3 regions of the Methylobacterium terrae genome follow, and region 3 is predicted to be linked to each of the others. Evidence: predicted binding sites of a transcription regulator. Region 3 holds the regulator's gene; each other region holds the start of a gene.

Region 1 (6,299 bases), 1.5 Mb from region 3:
ACTATTTGAAGGCCGTGCAGGCGGCCGGGACCGACGACGCGAAGACCGTCATCGCCAAGATGCGCGAGACCCCGGTCAACGACATGTTCGCGACGAACGGCCGGATCCGCGAGGACGGCCGCATGGTCCACGACATGTACCTGATGCAGGTGAAGACCCCGAAGGAATCGACCGGCGAGTGGGACCTCTACAAGCTTGTCGCCACCGTGCCGGGGGACCAGGCGTTCCGGCCGCTCAATGAGGGCGGATGCCCGCTGGTGACGGCCGCGAAGTAGCGGGTCAGCGCTGCATGTTGCGCAGGCGGCAGTAGCCCCCGTTGTCCTGGTAGCCCGCCGGGCAGCGCCGCACGCAGGCGCCGGCCGCGAATTTCAGCGGCGGCCGGCAGACCTGGCCGCGGCCGAGCTGCCGGCGCTGGTACATGTAGTCCTGCGCCGGCCCGGCTTGCGCGGGCGTGAGCGGCAGGGCGGCGGCGAGGAACAGGGCGGCGCAGGTCAGGCGGGCGAGCATCGGGGAACTCCGGCGCGGGGCGCGGAGGTAACTGCCTCAGGGGCAGGAAGTTCGCGGCCTGGACGTCGGCGCGTGGCCTCCTCCTCTCCCCGCCCGCGGGGAGGATGCGTTCCGCGCCTCTTCTGTCCGGGGCCGCCCCACGGAAGGGCGGAGACCGACAAGGGCCTTCTACCCCTCCACCACCAGCTCCACCCGGTCGGCCGCGAACAGGCTGCGGGTCGCCTGGATCGGCACGCCCGCCGCGTCGACGTTGACGCTGGTGAGCACGATCAGCACCCGCCCCGGCGCGAGGTCGAGGCGGGCGGCCTCGTCGGCGCTGGCCGGGCGGGCGTGGATGCGGGTGGACAGGCGGGTGTAGTCGGCGATGCCGAACTCCGCATAGGCGCGGGTGAGCGAGCCGAGCGTGGCGTAAGCCTGCGCGAATCCCTCGAAGCGGGGCAGCGGAAGGCAGGTGCGGGCGGTCGAGAGCGGCGTGCCGTCGGCGCGGTGGATGGTCAGCAATTCGAGCATCGGATCACCAGGCGTGAGCCGTAAGGCCTCCGCGGTGGCGGGATCGGCCGGAGCCTTCTCCGCAGCGATCAGGTCGCCCCAGGCCTCGCGACCGGCCTTGCTGACGATCTCCGAGAACCGGGTGCGCCGGCCGATCGGGTAGGCGAGCCGCGTCGTCTCCACGAAGGTGCCGCGCCCCTGGGTCGCCCGCACCAGGCCGCGCTCGGCGAGGACCGCCAGCGCCCGGCGCACGGTGTGACGGTTGACGCCGAACCGCGCCGCGAGCGCGGCTTCCGTCGGCAGCTGCGCGCCCGCGACCAGGCGCCCGGCCTCGATGTCGGCCGCCACGCCGTCCGCGATCTGGCGCCAGGCCGCCAGTCCCTCGCCTCGCGCCAGAACCGTCACCACACCGTCCGTCATTTGGCCGTCGCCGCCCGCATCCATACCGTCATCCAAACTTCATTTGCCCCGGGTTCGTCGGTTGTCTACACCATTAGACAACTGAGATGCCAGCGGACCCCGCGATGCCCGATTCTAGAGCAAACACCGGCGGCACCGAAGCGCCCGACCACGCCGCCCGCCGCGCCGTGATGGCGCTCTGCGGCGAGGCCCGCCCCGAGGAGCTGCGCCGGGCGCTGGCGCAGCTCGGCGCGACCCGGGATTCGGACGACCTCGTCGAGGACCTGCGCCCGCCCGAGACCGGCCTGGTGATGACCCGCGGCCGCATCGGCGGCGACGGTCGCCCGTTCAACCTGGGCGAGGCGACCGTGACTCGGGCGGCGGTGCGCCTTCCGGGCGGCGAGACCGGCTTCGCCTACCATCTCGGCCGCGACCGGGCGAAGGCGCGGCTCGCCGCCACGCTCGATGCCTTGTGGCAGGTGCGAGAGCGGCGCGCGGCGGTGGAGGCGGCACTCGCGCCCGTCGCCGCCCGCCGGGCACAGGAGCGCGCGGCGCAAGCGCGCCGCATCGCGGCGACGCGGGTGAACTTCTTCACCATGGCCAGGGGGGAGGATTGATGCTGGCCCGCGGCTTCCACGACCCCGTCCACGACGCCCAGGGCGTCTTCCGCGCCGTGATGGACGCCCTGGCGCGCCCCGGCACGATCCAGGCGCTCGCGACGGACCTCGCGCCCCCCGGCCCGCTGACCCCCGAGCTCGCGGGGATCGCCCTGGCGCTCGCCGATGCCGACGCGCCGCTCTGGCTCGACGCCGGCCTGGCCCGTGACCCGGCGGTGGCGGACTTCCTGCGCTTCCACACCGGCGCCCGCATCACGGAGGACCCGAGCGAGGCCGCCTTCGCGCTGGTCTCGGATCCCGCCGCCTGCCCGGATTTCGGGGTCTTCGCGCAGGGAATGCCGGCCTATCCCGACCGCTCCGCCACCCTGGTGCTCGCGGTCTCCGACCTCTCCGACCGCGAGGGCTGGCGCCTCGACGGGCCGGGCATCCGCGGGAGCGCCCGCCTCACGGCCGCGCCCCTGCCGGCGGATAGCCTCGCCCGCCTCGCCCGCAACCACGCCGGCTTCCCGCAAGGGGTCGACCTGATCCTCGCCGCAGCCGGACGCCTCGCGGCGCTGCCGCGCTCCACCCGCGTCACCGGAGGCTAGCGCCATGTACGTGGCCGTGAAGGGCGGCGAGGCCGCCATCGCCAGCGCGCACCGGCTGCTGGCCGAGGCCCGCCGGGGCGACACGAGCGTGCCCGAGCTCTCGGTGGCGCAGATCCGCGAGCAGATGGCGCTCCTCGTCGACCGGGTGATGACCGAGGGCTCGCTGCACGATCCCGACCTCGCCGCGCTCGCCCTCAAGCAGGCCCGCGGCGACCTGATCGAGGCGGTGTTCCTGGTGCGGGCCTACCGCACCACCCTGCCCCGCTTCGGCGCCTCCGAGCCGGTCGAGACCGGCGCCATGACCCTGCACCGGCGCGTCTCCGCCACCTACAAGGACCTGCCCGGCGGCCAGGTGCTCGGCCCCACCTTCGACTACACCCACCGGCTGATCGACTTCGCGCTCGCCGCCGGGGGCGAGGTGCCGTCCGCCGAACAGGCCGAGCCGCTGGCCGACGCCGCCCACGCGCCGCGGGTCACCGACCTCCTCGGCCGGGACGGGTTGATCGAGCCCTCCGCCCCCGACGACGGCACACCCCCGGGCGACCTCACCCGCGAGCCGCTCGACTTCCCGGCCGACCGGGCGCTCCGGCTCCAGGCGCTGGCGCGCGGCGACGAGGGCTTCGTGCTCGCCCTCGGCTACTCGACGCAGCGCGGCTACGGCCGCACCCACCCCTTCGTCGGCGAGATCCGGGTCGGGACGGTGGCGGTCGAGTTCGTGCCGGAGGAGCTGGGCTTCGTGGTGCCGCTGGGCGAGATCGACCTCACCGAGTGCCAGATGGTCAACCAGTTCCACGGCAGCGCCGGGGTGCCGCCCCAGTTCACCCGCGGCTACGGCCTCGCCTTCGGCCAGAGCGAGCGCAAGGCGATGGCGATGGCGCTCGTCGACCGGGCCTTGCGCGCCGAGGAGCTGGGCGAGCCGGTCGGCGCCCCGGCGCAGGACCAAGAATTCGTGCTGGCGCATTGCGACGCGCTCCAGGCCACCGGCTTCGTCGAGCACCTGAAGCTGCCCCACTACGTCGATTTCCAGGCCGAGCTGGAGCTGGTGCGGCGGCTGCGCGCCGAGCACGCCGCCCGGCACGCAGGCCCCGAGGCCGAGATGAAGGAGGCCGCCGAGTGAGCGCCAGTTCGGAGACCGGCTACAACTTCGCCTATCTCGACGAGGGCACCAAGCGGATGATCCGCCGGGCGATCCTGAAGGCGATCGCGATCCCCGGCTACCAGGTGCCGTTCGCCTCGCGCGAGATGCCGATGCCCTACGGCTGGGGCACCGGCGGCGTGCAGGTGACCGCCGCGATCCTGGGCCGGCGCGACGTGCTCAAGGTCATCGACCAGGGCTCGGACGACACGACGAACGCGGTCTCGATCCGGGCCTTCTTCGCCCGCACGGCCGGGGTCGCCGTCACCACCCGCACCCGCGACGCGACCGTGATCCAGACCCGCCACCGCATCCCGGAGGCGCCGCTCCACGGGGCCCAGGTGCTGGTCTACCAGGTGCCGATCCCCGAGCCGCTGCGCTTCCTCGAGCCGCGGGAGACCGAGACGCGCCAGCTCCACGCGCTCGCCGAGTACGGCCTGATGCACGTCAAGCTCTACGAGGACATCGCCCGCCATGGCCACATCGCCACGACCTACGCCTATCCGGTCGAGGTCGCGGGCCGCTACGTCATGGATCCCTCGCCGACGCCGAAATTCGACAACCCGAAGATGGACGATTGCCCGGCGCTCCAGCTCTTCGGCGCCGGCCGCGAGAAGCGGATCTACGCCGTGCCGCCCCACACGCGGGTGAGGAGCCTCGACTTCGAGGACCATCCGTTCCGGGTCCAGAGCTTCGACCGCCCCTGCGCGCTCTGCGGCGCCGAGGGCGTCTACCTCGACGAGGTGCTGCTCGACGATGCCGGCGGGCGGATGTTCGTCTGCTCGGACACCGACCATTGCGAGGAGCGCCGGGCGGAAGGCCATGTCGGAACGGAGGCGACGGCGCATGCCTGACCCCACCGTCCGCCGCGCGGGCAAGCCCGACCTCCCGGCCGTGCTCGCCCTCTACGCCGAATTGAACGCCGGCCGGGTCGCGACCCTGGAGCAGGCCGAGGCGCTGCTCGCCCGCCTCGCCTCCTACCCCGATTACGGGCTCTACGTCGCGGAGGTGGACGGCCGGATCGTCGGCACCTTCTGCCTGATCGTTCTCGACAACATCGCCCATTGGGGCACGCCCTCCGCCCTCGTCGAGAGCGTGGTGGTGGCGGACGGCCAGCGCGGCACCGGCCTCGGCCGGCGGATGATGCGGGAGGCCGGCCGGCTCGCGGGCGAGAAGGGCTGCTACAAGCTCGCCCTGTCCTCGAACGTCGACGCCAGGCCCGCCCACCGCTTCTACGAGAGCCTCGGCTTCGAGCGGTACGGCTACAGCTTCCGGCTCGATCCTCCCTTCACGGATGACACGGGGCCGTCCGGCAGCGGAGAAGCCAAGGGCTTCCCCTCTCCCCGCGGGCGGGGAGAGGCTTTCGTCCCCCTCGTCGGGGACGAAAGGAGCGCGACGCGCGAGGGTGAGGGGGTATCTCCGGATGAGGCTCCTCCGGAAGCACCCCCTCACCCTCGCTCCGGCTGCGCCTGCGCTCACTCCGTCGACGACAAGGTCGCCGGAATCCTCTCCCCGCCCGCGGGGAGAGGGGAATTCCCGCGCCTTTCGCTGTCAGCGGACAGCCACGAGGAGACGACCGCATGAGCGCCCCCCTGCTCCAGGCCCGCGGCCTGACCAAGCATTACGGCGACCGCTTGGCCTGCGCCGACGTCTCCTTCGACCTCGATCCCGGCGAGGTGCTGGCGATCGTCGGCGAGTCGGGTTCCGGCAAGTCGACGCTGCTCTCGCTCATCGCCACCGAGCTTCAGCCCGATTCCGGCAGCGTCGCGTATCGGATGCGCGACGGCGCGATGCGCGACCTCGGCCACCTCACCGAGGCCGAGCGCCGGGCCCTGATGCGCACCGACTGGGGCTTCGTGCGCCAGGACGCCGCCAAGGGCCTGCGCATGGCGGTCTCGGCCGGCGGCAATGTCGGCGAGCGGCTGATGGGGGCCGGTGCCCGGCATTACGGCCAGATCCGCGGCACGGCCCTGGACTGGCTCGCCAAGGTCGAGATCGCCGCCGACCGGGTCGACGATCCCCCGACGCGGTTCTCCGGCGGCATGCGCCAGCGGCTCCAGATCGCCCGCAACCTCGTCACCGGCCCGCGCCTCGTGCTGATGGACGAGCCGACCTCCGGCCTCGACGTCTCGGTCCAGGCCCGCCTCCTCGACCTGATCCGCGGCCTCGTCGCCGAGCTCGGCCTCGCCGTGATCATCGTCACCCACGACCTCGCGGTGGCCCGCCTCCTGTCGCACCGGGTGATGGTGATGCGGGCCGGCCGGGTGATCGAGACCGGGCTGACCGACCAGGTGCTCGACGATCCCGCCGAGCCCTACACCCAGCTCCTCGTCTCCTCGGTGCTCGCCGCATGATGCCCGATACGAATCCGCCCGCGCTCGAATTCCGCGACGTGGCCAAGACCTTCACCCTGCACCTGCGCGGCGGGGTGCAACTGCCGGTGATGGGCGGCGCCGACCTCGCCGTCCATCCGGGCGAGTGCGTGGTGCTCGGCGGGCCCTCCGGCGCCGGCAAGTCCTCGCTCCTCAAGATGGCCTACGGCAATTACCGCTGCGACCAGGGGCG
Region 2 (6,299 bases), 770 kb from region 3:
ATCGGGCGGGGCGACACGGTGGCGGTGATGCTCGCCAACACCCCGGCGATGATCGAGTGCCACTACGGCGTGCCGATGGCCGGCGCGGTGCTCAACACCCTCAACACCCGGCTGGATGCCGGCATCATCGCCTTCTGCCTCGACCACGGCGAGGCCAAGGTGGTGATCACCGACCGGGAATTCGCCCGCACCATGGGCCCGGCCCTTGCGCAGGCCGGGGTGACGCCGCTCGTCATCGACTACGACGACCCCGAATACGGCGGTCCGGGCGAGCGCCTCGGCGGCATCGAGTACGAAGAATTCCTGGCCGGGGGCGATCCGGCCCACCCTTGGGCGATGCCTGGCGACGAGTGGGACGCGATCACGCTCAACTACACCTCGGGCACCACCGGCGACCCGAAGGGAGTGGTCTACCACCACCGCGGCGCCTCGCTGCTCGCCGTCGGCAACGTGGTGGCGGGCAATCTCGGCCGCCACCCGGTCTATCTCTGGACCCTGCCGATGTTCCACTGCAACGGCTGGTGCTTCCCCTGGACCCTGTCGGTCGTGGCCGGCACCCATGTCTGCCTGCGGCAGGTGCGGGCGGGTGCCATGTACGACGCGCTGGCCGATCACGGCGTGACCCACCTGTGCGGCGCGCCGATCGTGATGTCGCTCCTCATCAACGCGCCGGACTCCGAGCGGCGCGCGCTGCCGCGGCGGGTCTCGTTCCTGACGGCGGCGGCGCCCCCGCCCGAGGCGGTGCTCGCCGGGATGGCGGAGGCCGGGTTCGACGTCACCCACGTCTACGGCCTGACCGAGACCTACGGCCCGGCGGTGGTGAACGAGTGGCACGCCGACTGGGACGCCTTGAGCAAGGACGAGCAGGCCGCCCGCAAGGCGCGCCAGGGCGTGCGCTACCCGCCGCTCGAAGCCCTCGACGTGCTCGACCCCGAGACGATGGAGCCGGTGCCGGCGGACGGCGAGACGCTGGGCGAGGTGATGTTCCGCGGCAACGTGGTGATGCGCGGCTACCTGAAGAACCCCAAGGCGACCGAAGCCGCCTTCCGGGGCGGGTGGTTCCATTCCGGCGATCTCGGGGTCAAGCACCCGGACGGCTACATCCAGCTGAAGGACCGCTCGAAGGACATCATCATCTCGGGCGGCGAGAACATCTCGTCGATCGAGGTCGAGGAGGCCCTGTTCAAGCATCCGGCGGTGGCCGCGGCCGCCGTGGTGGCCAAGCCCGACGAGAAGTGGGGCGAGACCCCGTGCGCCTTCGTCGAGCTGAAGGGCTCCGAGATGGTCTCGGCCGAGGAGCTGATCGGCTGGTGCCGCCAGTCGCTCGCGGGCTTCAAGGTGCCCAGGCACGTGGTCTTCACGGAGCTGCCGAAGACCTCGACCGGCAAGGTGCAGAAATTCGTGCTGCGGGAGATGGCCAAGGCGCTCTGAGGAGGCGCCGTGAGGGGCGCCGTGCGAGGGCGATGCGATCGGCGCTCACCGATCCGACGCCCTCCCGCTCATCCGGGGGCCGCCAAGCCGGAGCCCGGGGGAGGCCGGAGGCACGGCCGGAACCGCAGGCAGACGAGAACGGGGCGGAACGCCGACCGCCTCGTCCTGGCGAACCTGAGTCCGGATCCCGGGCCCCGCGCCCGCGCCCGCGGAGTGACCCTGAGGATCTCAAAACTGTCGAGCAAGCGATCGGATCTGGAAAGAGCATGACCGCGGCGCGCCGGCGGACATTCTCGGCCGGCAAGCCCTTGGCCGGCAAGCCCTTGGCCGGCAAGCCCTCGCCCGGCAAGGCCTCGAGCGATCCCATCGGGAGCAAGGCCACGACGGTGGGGCGCCGGTCGATCGTCAGGAGCCGCCGCGCCGAACGCTGGCGCGGCGGCACACGGGGCTATTTTCTGGGCTAGTGCATCACGCGGGTGGACGTCGTCCGCAGGCGACTGATCTCATCCTTCAGGTGAAGCTTCCGCCGCTTGAGTTCGACAACTCGCAAGTCGTCGGTGGAGAGGTGGGTGATTGCGTCCTGGATCTCACGCTCCAACGCTTCGTGCTTACGCTCAAGCTCGGTAAGATGCGTGTTCAGCGACATCAGCCAATGCCTCCTGTCATGTAGGTGACACACGCAGCCTGCCACAGCCCGCGGCCGATGTCGAAGGCATTTGTCGCTGCACCTGCGTCATGCGCCGCCGCTTCGGTCGTCCCGCGGTGCATGCCGGGGAGCGCGCGGGGAGGCCGAGAAGTGGCACTGCACAACCCCGCCGGCGCCCCCGCGACGCCCTTGCCGGAGGCCGGGGCCTGGTTCATGATTCGCCGTCTTTCCGGGAAGACCTCCAGGCGAAGACCTCCAGGATTTGGGGCGGCGATGGCGTTCGAGTTGAGTGCGGAATCCGAGGCGGAGTACGAGAGCGAGCTGGCGCGGCTCCGGGAGGAGCATCGCGACCTCGACGACGCGATCGAGGCCCTGTCCGGGGTGATGGCCGGCGACCGCCTCCAGCTCCAGCGCCTCAAGAAGCGCAAGCTCTCGCTGCGCGACCGCATCAGCTTCCTGGAGGACCAGCTCACCCCGGACATCATCGCCTGAAGGCGGGATCGGCCGGACGGCGGCGCTTGCGCGCTGCTTGCATGAATGCGAACCCGCCGCTACTGCGGCACGACCGGCTGCGGCCCGCTCGCGGCTTAGCAGCGCTTTCTAGAGGACGCGCTTGACGATGGCGGCATCGCCCCCCGTCGCGGTGATCATGGGCAGCCAGTCGGACTGGGCCACGATGCGCCACGCCGCCGAGACCCTCGACGCGCTCGGGATCCCTTACGAGGCCCGCATCGTCTCGGCCCACCGCACCCCGGACCGCCTGGTCGCCTTCGCCAAGGGCGCCAAGGCCGCAGGATTCCGGGTGGTGATCGCCGGCGCCGGCGGCGCCGCCCACCTGCCCGGCATGGCGGCCGCGATGACGCCGCTGCCGGTCTTCGGCGTGCCGGTCGAATCGAAGGCGCTCTCGGGCCAGGACAGCCTGCTCTCGATCGTGCAGATGCCCGCCGGCATCCCGGTCGGCACGCTCGCCATCGGCCGGGCCGGCGCCGTGAACGCGGCTCTGCTCGCCGCCGCCGTGCTGGCGCTGACCGACGAGCCCCTGGCCGAACGGCTCGACGCCTGGCGCGCCCGCCAGAGCGCGGCGGTGGCCGAGCATCCGGATACGAGCGCCCCGTGAGCAAGCCTGTCATCGCGCCCGGCGCGACCATCGGCATCATCGGCGGCGGCCAGCTCGGCCGCATGATCGCGGTCGCGGCGGCGCAGTACGGGCTCAAGGCCCACATCTACTGCCCCGACCCCGACAGCCCGGCCTTCGACGTGGCGGCCCGGCGCACGATCGCCGCCTACGACGACGCGGCGGCGCTCCAGGCCTTCGCCGACTCCGTCGACGTCGTGACGTACGAGTTCGAGAACATCCCGAGCGCCACCGCCGAGATCCTGGCGGCGCGCCGGCCGCTGCATCCGAGCGCCTCGGCGCTCGCCACCACGCAGGACCGGCTGACCGAGAAGAGCTTCGTCGCCGGCCTCGGCATCCCGGTGGCGCCGTTCCGGGCGGTGGACGACGCCGCGGGCCTGGCGCAGGCCGTGCGGGAGATCGGCCTGCCGGCGGTGCTGAAGACCCGGCGCTTCGGCTACGACGGCAAGGGCCAGGTGATGCTGCGCGAGGAGGAGTTCGGCGAGGCGGGCCTCGACCCCGCCGCCGTGATGGCCTCCCTGCACGACCAGCCCTGCATCCTGGAGGGGTTCGTCCCCTTCGAGGCAGAGGTCTCGGTGGTGGCCGCCCGCAACGCGCAAGGGCGCTTCTCGGCCTACAGCCCTTGCGCCAACGAGCACCGCCACCACATCCTCGCCCGCACGGTGGTGCCGGCCCCCGGCATGGCGGAGGAGACCGCCGCCGAGGCGACGGCGATCGCCCGCACCATCGCGGACGCGCTCGGCTATGTCGGCGTGCTGGCGGTGGAGATGTTCCTGGTGCGCGGATCCGACGGCCGCGCGGGCGTCGTCGTCAACGAGATCGCGCCGCGGGTGCACAATTCCGGCCACTGGACGATCGAGGGGGCGCAGACCTCGCAATTCGCCCAGCACGTCCGGGCGATCTGCGGCTGGCCTCTGGGCGGCGCGGACCTGACCGGTACGGCGGTCGAGATGCTGAACCTGATCGGCGACCAGGCCGGCGACTGGGTCGGGATCCTCGCCGAGCCGGGCAGCCACCTCCACCTCTACGGCAAGGGCGAGGCCCGGCCCGGCCGTAAGATGGGCCACCTCACCCGGGTCGCGACCGGCGCCTGAGCCCCCCTCGCGGTGCGGCCCTGCGGCCACACCCGGCGGCGCGCAGGCCCCTCCCCTGCCCTTGGGGCGCCGGCAGGCCACACCTTCGCCACATCGTCCCGCACAAGCGTCGGAGGCGCATCGCTTTAAGCCGGCGTTCACCCCGATCCGGAATGGTCGTCCGGCACCGGGACCGCGGCTGGAGCGGGGGCGTGCGTGCGAATTGCGAAGGTGCGCGGCGCTGCAGGATGCGCCGCCCCTGGGGAGCGGGCGATGAACAACGTGATCGGCTTGAGCCGCGTGACACCGGCGGCCCGGGTGCTGGGGGCGACCGTGCTGACCGCGCTCGCGCTCGCCGGCTGCGACACCGTCAGCCGCGCGACCGCGACGCGGCAATTCGCGGTGGTCGAGGCCGACAAGTCCGGCGCGACGGAGGTGAACATCGCGTCCTTGTCGGACGTGATCCAGCGCAACCCGAGCGACGCCGCGGCCTACAACACCCGCGGCGCGGCCTATGCCCGCGCGGGCAACTTCGATTCGGCGATCGCCGACTTCACCAAGGCGATCCAGCTCGACCCGAACTCGGCCTCGGCCTACGGCAACCGGGCCCTCGCCTACCGCCAGTCGGGCCGCAACGACGCGGCTCTGCAGGATTTCAGCAAGGCGATCAACGCCGACCCGAACTACACCGCCGCCTATATCGGCCGGGCCAACCTCCAGCGGGCGCAGGGCAACTTCGAGGCCGCCTACAGCGACCTCAGCCAGGCGATCCGCCTGACGCCGGAATCGGCGGAGGCCTACCACGCCCGCGGCCTCGTGCGGCAGGCGCAAGGGCAGCACCGCTCGGCGATCGGCGACTTCGACGCCGCGATCGACCGCAACCCGTTCGTGGCCGCGCCCTACGCCGCCCGCGGCCAGAGCCTGATCGCCACCAACCAGTACGACAAGGCGATCGAGGACTACAACGCGGCGCTCAACGTCAACAACAAGGACGCGGATTCCTGGGCCTACCGGGGTCTGGCCTACGAGAAGTCCAACCGCCGCCAGGAAGCGACGGAGAGCTACCAGCGCGCCGTCGCGATCGACCAGGGCAACGCGATCGCCAAGCAGGGCCTGGGCCGGATGCAGGGCGGGATGGCGTCGCTGTTCCGGTAACCTCAGCCCGAGTTTCGTGGTTCAAAAGGGCTCCCGGCGACGTGCCGGGGGCCTTTTTCGCGTGCGCGATCGCCGCGTCGCCGAACCCTCCCCCCTCCTGCGGGGGAGGGTTGGAGCGGCCCGAACTCACAGGACCTTCCGGTACTGGATGAACCCCGGCCGGTCCGCCAGCGTGTCGTAGAGCGCGCGCGCCGTGACGTTGGCCTCCTGGGTCAGCCAGTAGACCCGGCTCGCCCCGGCCTCGCGCGCCGCGGCGTAGACCGCCTCGATGAGCGCGCGTCCCACCCCCTGCCCGCGCGCGGCTTGCGCGGTGAACAGGTCCTGGAGGTAGCAGTACGGCCCGGCGGTCCAGGTCGAGCGGTGGAAGATGTAGTGGACGAGGCCGGTCACGGTGCCGTCCTGCTCGGCCACGAAGGCGTGCATCGGCTCGGCGGCGTCGTGCAGGCGGGTCCAGGTCAGGTCGGTGACCTCGGGCGCGACCGTGGCGCCGTAGAAGGCGAGGTAGCCCTGCCAGAGCGGATCCCAGGCGGCGCGCTCGTCGGGGCGCAGCGGGCGGATGATGGGGCTCGGCATGAGCGGCGAATCCTCGGGTGAGAGACGCCGCAGGGTCGCGGGGAAAGGCCCCCGGATCAAGGGGGCCGCGCCGTCGTTCCGGCGCGGCCCGATCTCGAAAGGTCCTACTTCAGGTGGAACTTGTCGAAGTCGCGGTGCTCGGCCTCGATGCGGCGCACGGTGCCGGTATGCGAGCGGTAGACCACCGTCTCGGTGCGGATCGTGCTGCGGCCGAACTTCACGCCCTTGACGAGCGCCCCGTCGGTCACGCCGGTCATCGCCACGACGACGTCGCCGCGGGCGAGGT
Region 3 (6,299 bases):
TCGGAGCCACCGACGCGCCGCTGAAGGGCGACACCCTCACCAAGGACGGCCTGGTCCAGTTCCCGACCGTGATGGGCGGCGTCGTCCCGGTCGTGAACATCGCCGGCGTCAAGCCCGGCGAGATCAAGCTGACCGGCGAGGTGCTGGCCGAGATCTACCAGGGCAAGATCCGCAAGTGGTCCGACCCGAAGATCGCCAAACTCAACGAGGGCGTGAAGCTGCCCGACGCCCCGATCACCCCGGTCTACCGGTCGGACGCCTCGGGCACCACCAACATCTTCACCACCTACCTGTCGGACGTGTCGCCGGCCTGGAAGTCCGAGTTCGGCGCCTCGACCACGGTCAGCTGGCCGGCCGGCCAGGGCGGCAAGGGCAACGAGGGCGTCACGGCGGTCGTCAAGCAGGTGCCGAACGCCATCGGCTACGTCGAGTACGCCTACGCCAAGCAGAACAACCTGCCGGTCGCGCTGATCCAGAACAAGGACGGCCAGTACCCGATGCCGGGCGACGAGGCGTTCCAGGCCGCCGCCGCCAACGCCGACTGGAAGGCCGCCCCGGGCTTCGGCATCTCGCTGACCAACCAGGCCGGGCCTAAGGCCTGGCCGATCACCGCCGCGACCTTCATCCTGGTCCACAAGAACCCGGCCGACGCGGCCCGCACCGCCGAGGTGCTGAAGTTCTTCCGCTGGGCCTACAAGAGCGGCGACAAGATGGCCTCCGACCTCGACTACGTGCCGCTGCCCGACAAGGTCGTGACCCAGGTCGAGGACGAGTGGAAGTCGGTCGTCAAGGACGGCAAGCCCGTCCTGAGCAACTAACATCGCAACTCGAACCCGGGAGGGCGGGGTCGTCCCGCCCTCCCGCTTCCGCCGGCCCGATTCCGGGCCCGCGCGGCGCCTGAGCGATGCCGAGAGCCCGCCGCCGGCCGGACGCCCGACTCGCGTCGATCCGCCGAGCGCGCTAGAGCCCGCTCACTCCAAGGGAAACCCGGATGGTCGCGTTGTCTGAGAACGTTGCTTTGGCGGCGAGGCCCGTCGTCGCCCGCCGCAGCCCCAGCCCCGTGGGCGACCGCATCTTCCGCGCCGCCTCGCTCGCCTCGGCGCTGCTGGTGCTCGCGGTGCTCGCCGGCATCCTGGCCTCGATCGCCTATGGCGGCTGGCCGGCCTTCCAGGAATTCGGCCCCGGCTTCCTCGTCTCGAGCGCCTGGAACGTCGGCCGCGAGCAGTACGGCGCGCTCGTCGCCATCATCGGCACCCTGGTCTCGGCGCTGCTCGCCCTCGTCATCGGCGTGCCGATCTCGCTCGGCATCGCGATCTACCTGACCCAGCTCTGCCCCGGCTGGGCCCGCCGGCCGGTCGCGATGACGATCGAGCTGCTCGCCGCCGTGCCGAGCATCATCTACGGCATGTGGGGCCTGTTCGTGTTCGCGCCGCTCTTCGCGCGCTTCGTGCAGATCCCGGTCTCGAACCTCGTCGAGGGCATGCCGATCGTCGGCACCCTGTTCTACGCCCAGGTGCCGTCGGGCGTCGGCGTGCTCACCGCCGGCATCATCCTGGCGATCATGATCGTGCCCTTCGTCGCCTCGATCACCCGCGACATGCTCGACCAGATCCCGACGGTGCTGCGCGAGAGCGCCTACGGCATCGGCTGCACCACCTGGGAGGTCGTGCGCCACGTCCTGATCCCGCAGGCCTCGGTCTCGATCATCGGGGCGATCATGCTGGGGCTCGGCCGCGCGCTCGGCGAGACGATGGCGGTCACCTTCGTGATCGGCAACGCCAACCGCCTCTCGGCCTCGATCTTCGATCCCGGCTCGACCATCGCCTCGCGCATCGCCAACGAGTTCAACGAGGCCGACGGCCTGCAGCTCAGCTCTCTGATGGCGCTCGGCTGCATCCTGTTCATCGTCACCTTCATCGTGCTCATCATCGCCCGGCTGCTGGTGCGCCGCGCGAAGGTGGCCTGACCCCCTGAAACCCGCAGGACGCTTCCCGATGAACGCCTCCCCGGCCGCGGTCCAGGGTTCCACCCCGGCCGCTCCCCCCCACCCGGCCCCCGCGCAGTGGGGCCGGGTCCGCGCCGGCCGGCGCTCGGCCGACAAGTTCCTGATCGTCGCCTGCACGCTCGCCACGGTGCTCGGCGCCGTCGTGCTCGGCTCGATCCTGCTCATGCTCATCATCGAGGGCGTGCGCGGCTTCTCGCCGAACCTGTTCACCCAGGTCACGCCCGGTCCCGGCTCCGAGGGCGGCGGCATCGCCAACGCGATCCTCGGCAGCCTGGTGATGACGGCGCTCGGCATCGCGGTGGCGACGCCGATCGGTGTGCTCGCCGGCACCTACCTCGCCGAGTACGGCCGCACCTCGCACCTCGCCAACCTGATCCGCTTCCTCAACGACATCCTGCTCTCGGCGCCCTCGATCCTGATCGGCCTGTTCGTCTACACCCTGATGGTGCGGCCGATGGGCGGCTATTCGGGCTGGGCCGGCGGCGTCGCGCTCGCCATCATCGCCACCCCGGTGATCGTGCGCACCACCGAGGACATGCTGCGCCTGGTGCCCGGCACCCTGCGCGAGGCCGGCGCGGCCCTCGGCGCGCCGCTCTCGATCGTGATCCGCAGCGTCACCTGGCGGGCGGCGCAGTCGGGCATCGTCACCGGCGTGCTCCTGGCGCTCGCCCGCATCGCCGGCGAGACCGCGCCGCTGCTCTTCACCGCGCTCAACAACAATTCCTGGTTCAGCCCCAACCTGATGGGCGGCGTCGCGAACCTGCCGGTGATGATCTACCAGTTCGCGCTCTCGCCCTACGAGAACTGGCGCCAGCTGGCCTGGGCCGGCGCGCTCCTCATCACCGTCACCATCCTGGGCCTGTCGATCGTGGCCCGCCTCGTCCTGAGCGGCCCGAAGGGGCGCTGATCCGCACGTCGGCAGCACCCGATCGCTCCGCGACCGGGTGCTGCTCTCCACTTCTGATTGTGACGTATTTTCTTCGAAAATACTTCTGCCCGGAGACACACCGATGAGCGCCACCGCCACCGCCGCGCCGGTCGTGGGCCAGAGCCAGGCCGACGAATCCGCCGCGATCCGCCTCGCCGTGAAGGACCTCAACTTCTACTACGGCGACTTCAAGGGCCTGAAGAACATCAACCTCAACTTCCTCGACCGCCAGGTCACGGCGCTGATCGGGCCGTCGGGCTGCGGCAAGTCGACGTTGCTGCGCACCTTCAACCGGATCTACAGCCTCTACCCCGAGCAGCGCGCGGAAGGGCAGATCCTGCTCGACGGCCGCAACATCCTGGATCCCTCGATCGACCTCAACGAGCTGCGCGCCCGGGTCGGCATGGTGTTCCAGAAGCCGACCCCGTTCCCGATGTCGATCTACGACAACATCGCGTTCGGCATCCGGCTCTACGAGCGCCTCGGCAAGGCCGACCTCGACGTCCGCGTCGAGGAGGCCCTGCGCAAGGGCGCGCTGTGGGACGAGGTGAAGGACAAGCTGAAGCAGTCCGGCATGGGCCTGTCCGGCGGCCAGCAGCAGCGCCTCTGCATCGCCCGCACGGTGGCGCAGCGCCCGGAGGTGATCCTGTTCGACGAGCCGACCTCGGCCCTCGACCCGATCTCGACCGGCCGCATCGAGGAGCTGATCGAGCAGCTGCGGACCGAGTTCACCATCGCCATCGTCACCCACAACATGCAGCAGGCGGCGCGCATCTCGCAGTTCACCGCCTTCATGTATCTCGGCGAGCTGGTCGAGTACGGTCCGACCAACCGCCTGTTCATGAACCCGACGAAGCGCCAGACCCAGGACTACATCACCGGCCGGTTCGGCTGAGGATCCGGGAGCCGTTCCGCCGGCCCGGCTCCGGGCCGGCGCGCCCTACACTCCACCTCACCGCGGGGAGTCGAAAATCCATGTCGAGCCACATCGTCACCTCCTACGACCAGGAGCTGCAGAACCTGCGGCGCAGCATCGCCGAGATGGGCGGCATCGCCGAGAAGATGGTGGCCGATTCCGGCCAGGCGCTCCTGCGCCGCGACGCCAGCCTCGCCCAGGCGGTGATCGCGGTCGACCAGCGCCTCGACGGGCTGCAGCGCGAGATCGAGGAGAAGGCGATCCTCCTGATCGCCCGCCGCCAGCCGATGGCGATCGACCTGCGCGAGACGATCTCGGCGATCCGCGTCTCGGGCGACCTCGAGCGCATCGGCGACCTCGCCAAGAACGTCGCCAAGCGCGTCGTCGCTATCAGCGACCAGGTCCAGCTGCAGAAGATCGTCGTCGGCGTGGAGCACATGAACGAGCTGGTCCAGGGCCAGCTCAAGGACGTGCTCGACGCCTACGCCACCCAGGACACCGTCGCGGCCCTCGACGTCTGGGCCCGGGACGGCGGCATCGACGCGCTCTACACCTCGCTGTTCCGCGAGCTGCTGACCTACATGATGGAGGATCCGCGCAACATCACGTTCTGCACGCACCTCCTGTTCTGCGCCAAGAACGTCGAGCGCATCGGCGACCACACCACCAACATCGCCGAGACGATCCACTACCTCGCCACCGGCGAGACGCTGACGACCGATCGTCCGAAGAACGACCGTTCGAGCTTCGCCACCCTCGACAACCAGGCCGACGCCTGAGGGCGACACGCCCGTCCGGGCCTTCGGGCCCGGCGGGCCCCCACCCATGATCCCCGCCTGAAGTGCCCGCGATGAGTACCCGCATCCTGATCGTCGAGGACGAGGAAGCCCTCACCCTCCTCCTGCGCTACAACCTCGAGGCCGAGGGCTTCGAGGTCGACGCCGTCGCCCGGGGCGACGAGGCGGATATCCGCCTGCGCGAGCAGGTGCCCGACCTCGTCCTCCTCGACTGGATGATGCCCGGCTTGTCGGGCATCGAATTGTGCCGGCGCATCCGCGCCCGACGCGAGACCGAGCGGCTGCCGGTCATCATGCTGACCGCGCGGGGCGAGGAGGGCGACCGGGTGCGGGGACTGGCCACCGGCGCCGACGACTACATCGTCAAGCCGTTCTCGGTACCGGAGCTGCTGGCCCGGGTTCGCGCCCTGCTGCGCCGCTCCAAGCCCGCCCACGTCGCCGACCTCCTGGTCGCCGGCGACATCGAGCTCGACCGGGTCAGCCACCGCGTCCGCCGCGACGGGCGCGAGCTGCATCTCGGCCCGACCGAGTTCAAGCTGCTCGAGTTCCTGATGCAGAGCCCCGGCCGGGTCTTCTCCCGCGAGCAGCTCCTCGACGGCGTCTGGGGCCACGACGTCTACATCGACGAGCGCACGGTCGACGTGCATATCGGCCGCCTGCGCAAGGCGATCAACCGCGGCCGGGACACCGACCCGATCCGCACCGTGCGCGGCTCGGGCTACTCCTTCGACGAGATGTTCGCGCCCGACGCGTGAGGCGGGCATCGGCCGTTCCGGACGGAAACTCGTCCGGCCCGGGACGACGGAACTCGGCCGACGGACCCGATCCCCTCCATCGCCATCGCGGGGCGAGCCTCGGCGCGGCCCCGGGGCGACGGCCGAGGTCGGCATCGGGGGCGGGACGAACGGCCCGTGATGCGCCCGGCACCGGCGGCGGCCGGACAGGAATCGTTAGGATTTGAGCGATATCGTCAACCCATCGGAAGCGGCGGGTGCGCCGCCTCCGGCCGTGCGGGGCTAGCGGAACCCGACGACCTTGCGGTCGCGCTTGCGCTCGGCGGCGGGCTGGTAGGCGATGCGGCTGTGGTGGGTGCAATAGGGCAGTCCGCTGATCGCGCGGTCGCCGCAGAAGCGGAAATCCGGCGTCGACGGGTCGCCCATCGGCCAGCGGCACATGAATTCCCGCAGCTCCATGATGGTGACGCGGGCGCTCTCCGGCAGCGCGACCGAGGCGGACGGCGTGGCGGCGTGAGGCTTGATGAGGGCGAGGGCCGGCGGGGCCGGCGCGAGCACGGACGGGGTCTCGGCGAGGGGCGCATCGGTCTCGGCCCGGGGCCGCCGGCCGCCGGCCGGCGCGGCGCCGTTCGCCTTCAGAACCCGGCCGGCGAGGCCGAGGCGGTGGATCTTGCCGATGACGGCGTTGCGGGAGACGCCGCCGATCTCGGCGGCGATCTGGCTGGCGCTCCGGCCATCGCTCCACAGGCGCTTGAGGAGCTCGACGCGCTCCTTCGTCCAGCCCGGACCCGCTTCCATCATCGCCGCCTCCACTCCCCCGACATCACCCATGGAATCGACGCGCAGACGCGAGCGGCCCGCCGTTCGACCGCGCGTTGGACTCGTCCGATCCTGCTGGTGATCGCCGCCACGCCTCGGG

Evidence for each region. Region 3 encodes PhoB, which activates phosphate uptake and scavenging genes when phosphate is short. Its sites were predicted from a motif close to TGTCATNNANCTGTCAT; they were not measured.
Region 1: phnF (phosphonate metabolism transcriptional regulator PhnF) is a predicted target of PhoB. The motif match lies at 1,443-1,459, and genes of this name have one in related genera.
Region 2: DK419_RS18685 (YdcH family protein) is a predicted target of PhoB. The motif match lies at 2,092-2,108, and genes of this name have one in related genera.

What each region holds. Positions count from the first base shown of each region.
Region 1 is NZ_CP029553.1:3,340,569-3,346,867, forward strand. It holds gene DK419_RS15360 (ABC transporter substrate-binding protein) at 1-275, shown strand, start outside; gene DK419_RS15365 (hypothetical protein) at 280-507, opposite strand; gene phnF (phosphonate metabolism transcriptional regulator PhnF) at 676-1,416, opposite strand; gene phnG (phosphonate C-P lyase system protein PhnG) at 1,587-2,012, shown strand; gene phnH (phosphonate C-P lyase system protein PhnH) at 2,012-2,599, shown strand; gene DK419_RS15385 (carbon-phosphorus lyase complex subunit) at 2,604-3,716, shown strand; gene DK419_RS15390 (alpha-D-ribose 1-methylphosphonate 5-phosphate C-P-lyase PhnJ) at 3,713-4,588, shown strand; gene DK419_RS29490 (GNAT family N-acetyltransferase) at 4,581-5,318, shown strand; gene phnK (phosphonate C-P lyase system protein PhnK) at 5,315-6,088, shown strand; gene phnL (phosphonate C-P lyase system protein PhnL) at 6,088-6,299, shown strand, end outside.
Region 2 is NZ_CP029553.1:4,035,528-4,041,826, forward strand. It holds gene DK419_RS18675 (acyl-CoA synthetase) at 1-1,431, shown strand, start outside; gene DK419_RS18680 (hypothetical protein) at 1,698-1,895, shown strand; gene DK419_RS18685 (YdcH family protein) at 1,892-2,077, opposite strand; gene DK419_RS18690 (YdcH family protein) at 2,351-2,569, shown strand; gene purE (5-(carboxyamino)imidazole ribonucleotide mutase) at 2,697-3,194, shown strand; gene DK419_RS18700 (5-(carboxyamino)imidazole ribonucleotide synthase) at 3,191-4,306, shown strand; gene DK419_RS18705 (tetratricopeptide repeat protein) at 4,559-5,440, shown strand; gene DK419_RS18710 (GNAT family N-acetyltransferase) at 5,567-6,013, opposite strand; gene glpX (class II fructose-bisphosphatase) at 6,118-6,299, opposite strand, start outside.
Region 3 is NZ_CP029553.1:4,802,843-4,809,141, forward strand. It holds gene pstS (phosphate ABC transporter substrate-binding protein PstS) at 1-818, shown strand, start outside; gene pstC (phosphate ABC transporter permease subunit PstC) at 992-1,966, shown strand; gene pstA (phosphate ABC transporter permease PstA) at 1,995-2,912, shown strand; gene pstB (phosphate ABC transporter ATP-binding protein PstB) at 3,016-3,828, shown strand; gene phoU (phosphate signaling complex protein PhoU) at 3,909-4,628, shown strand; gene phoB (phosphate regulon transcriptional regulator PhoB) at 4,700-5,401, shown strand; gene DK419_RS22270 (GcrA family cell cycle regulator) at 5,663-6,181, opposite strand.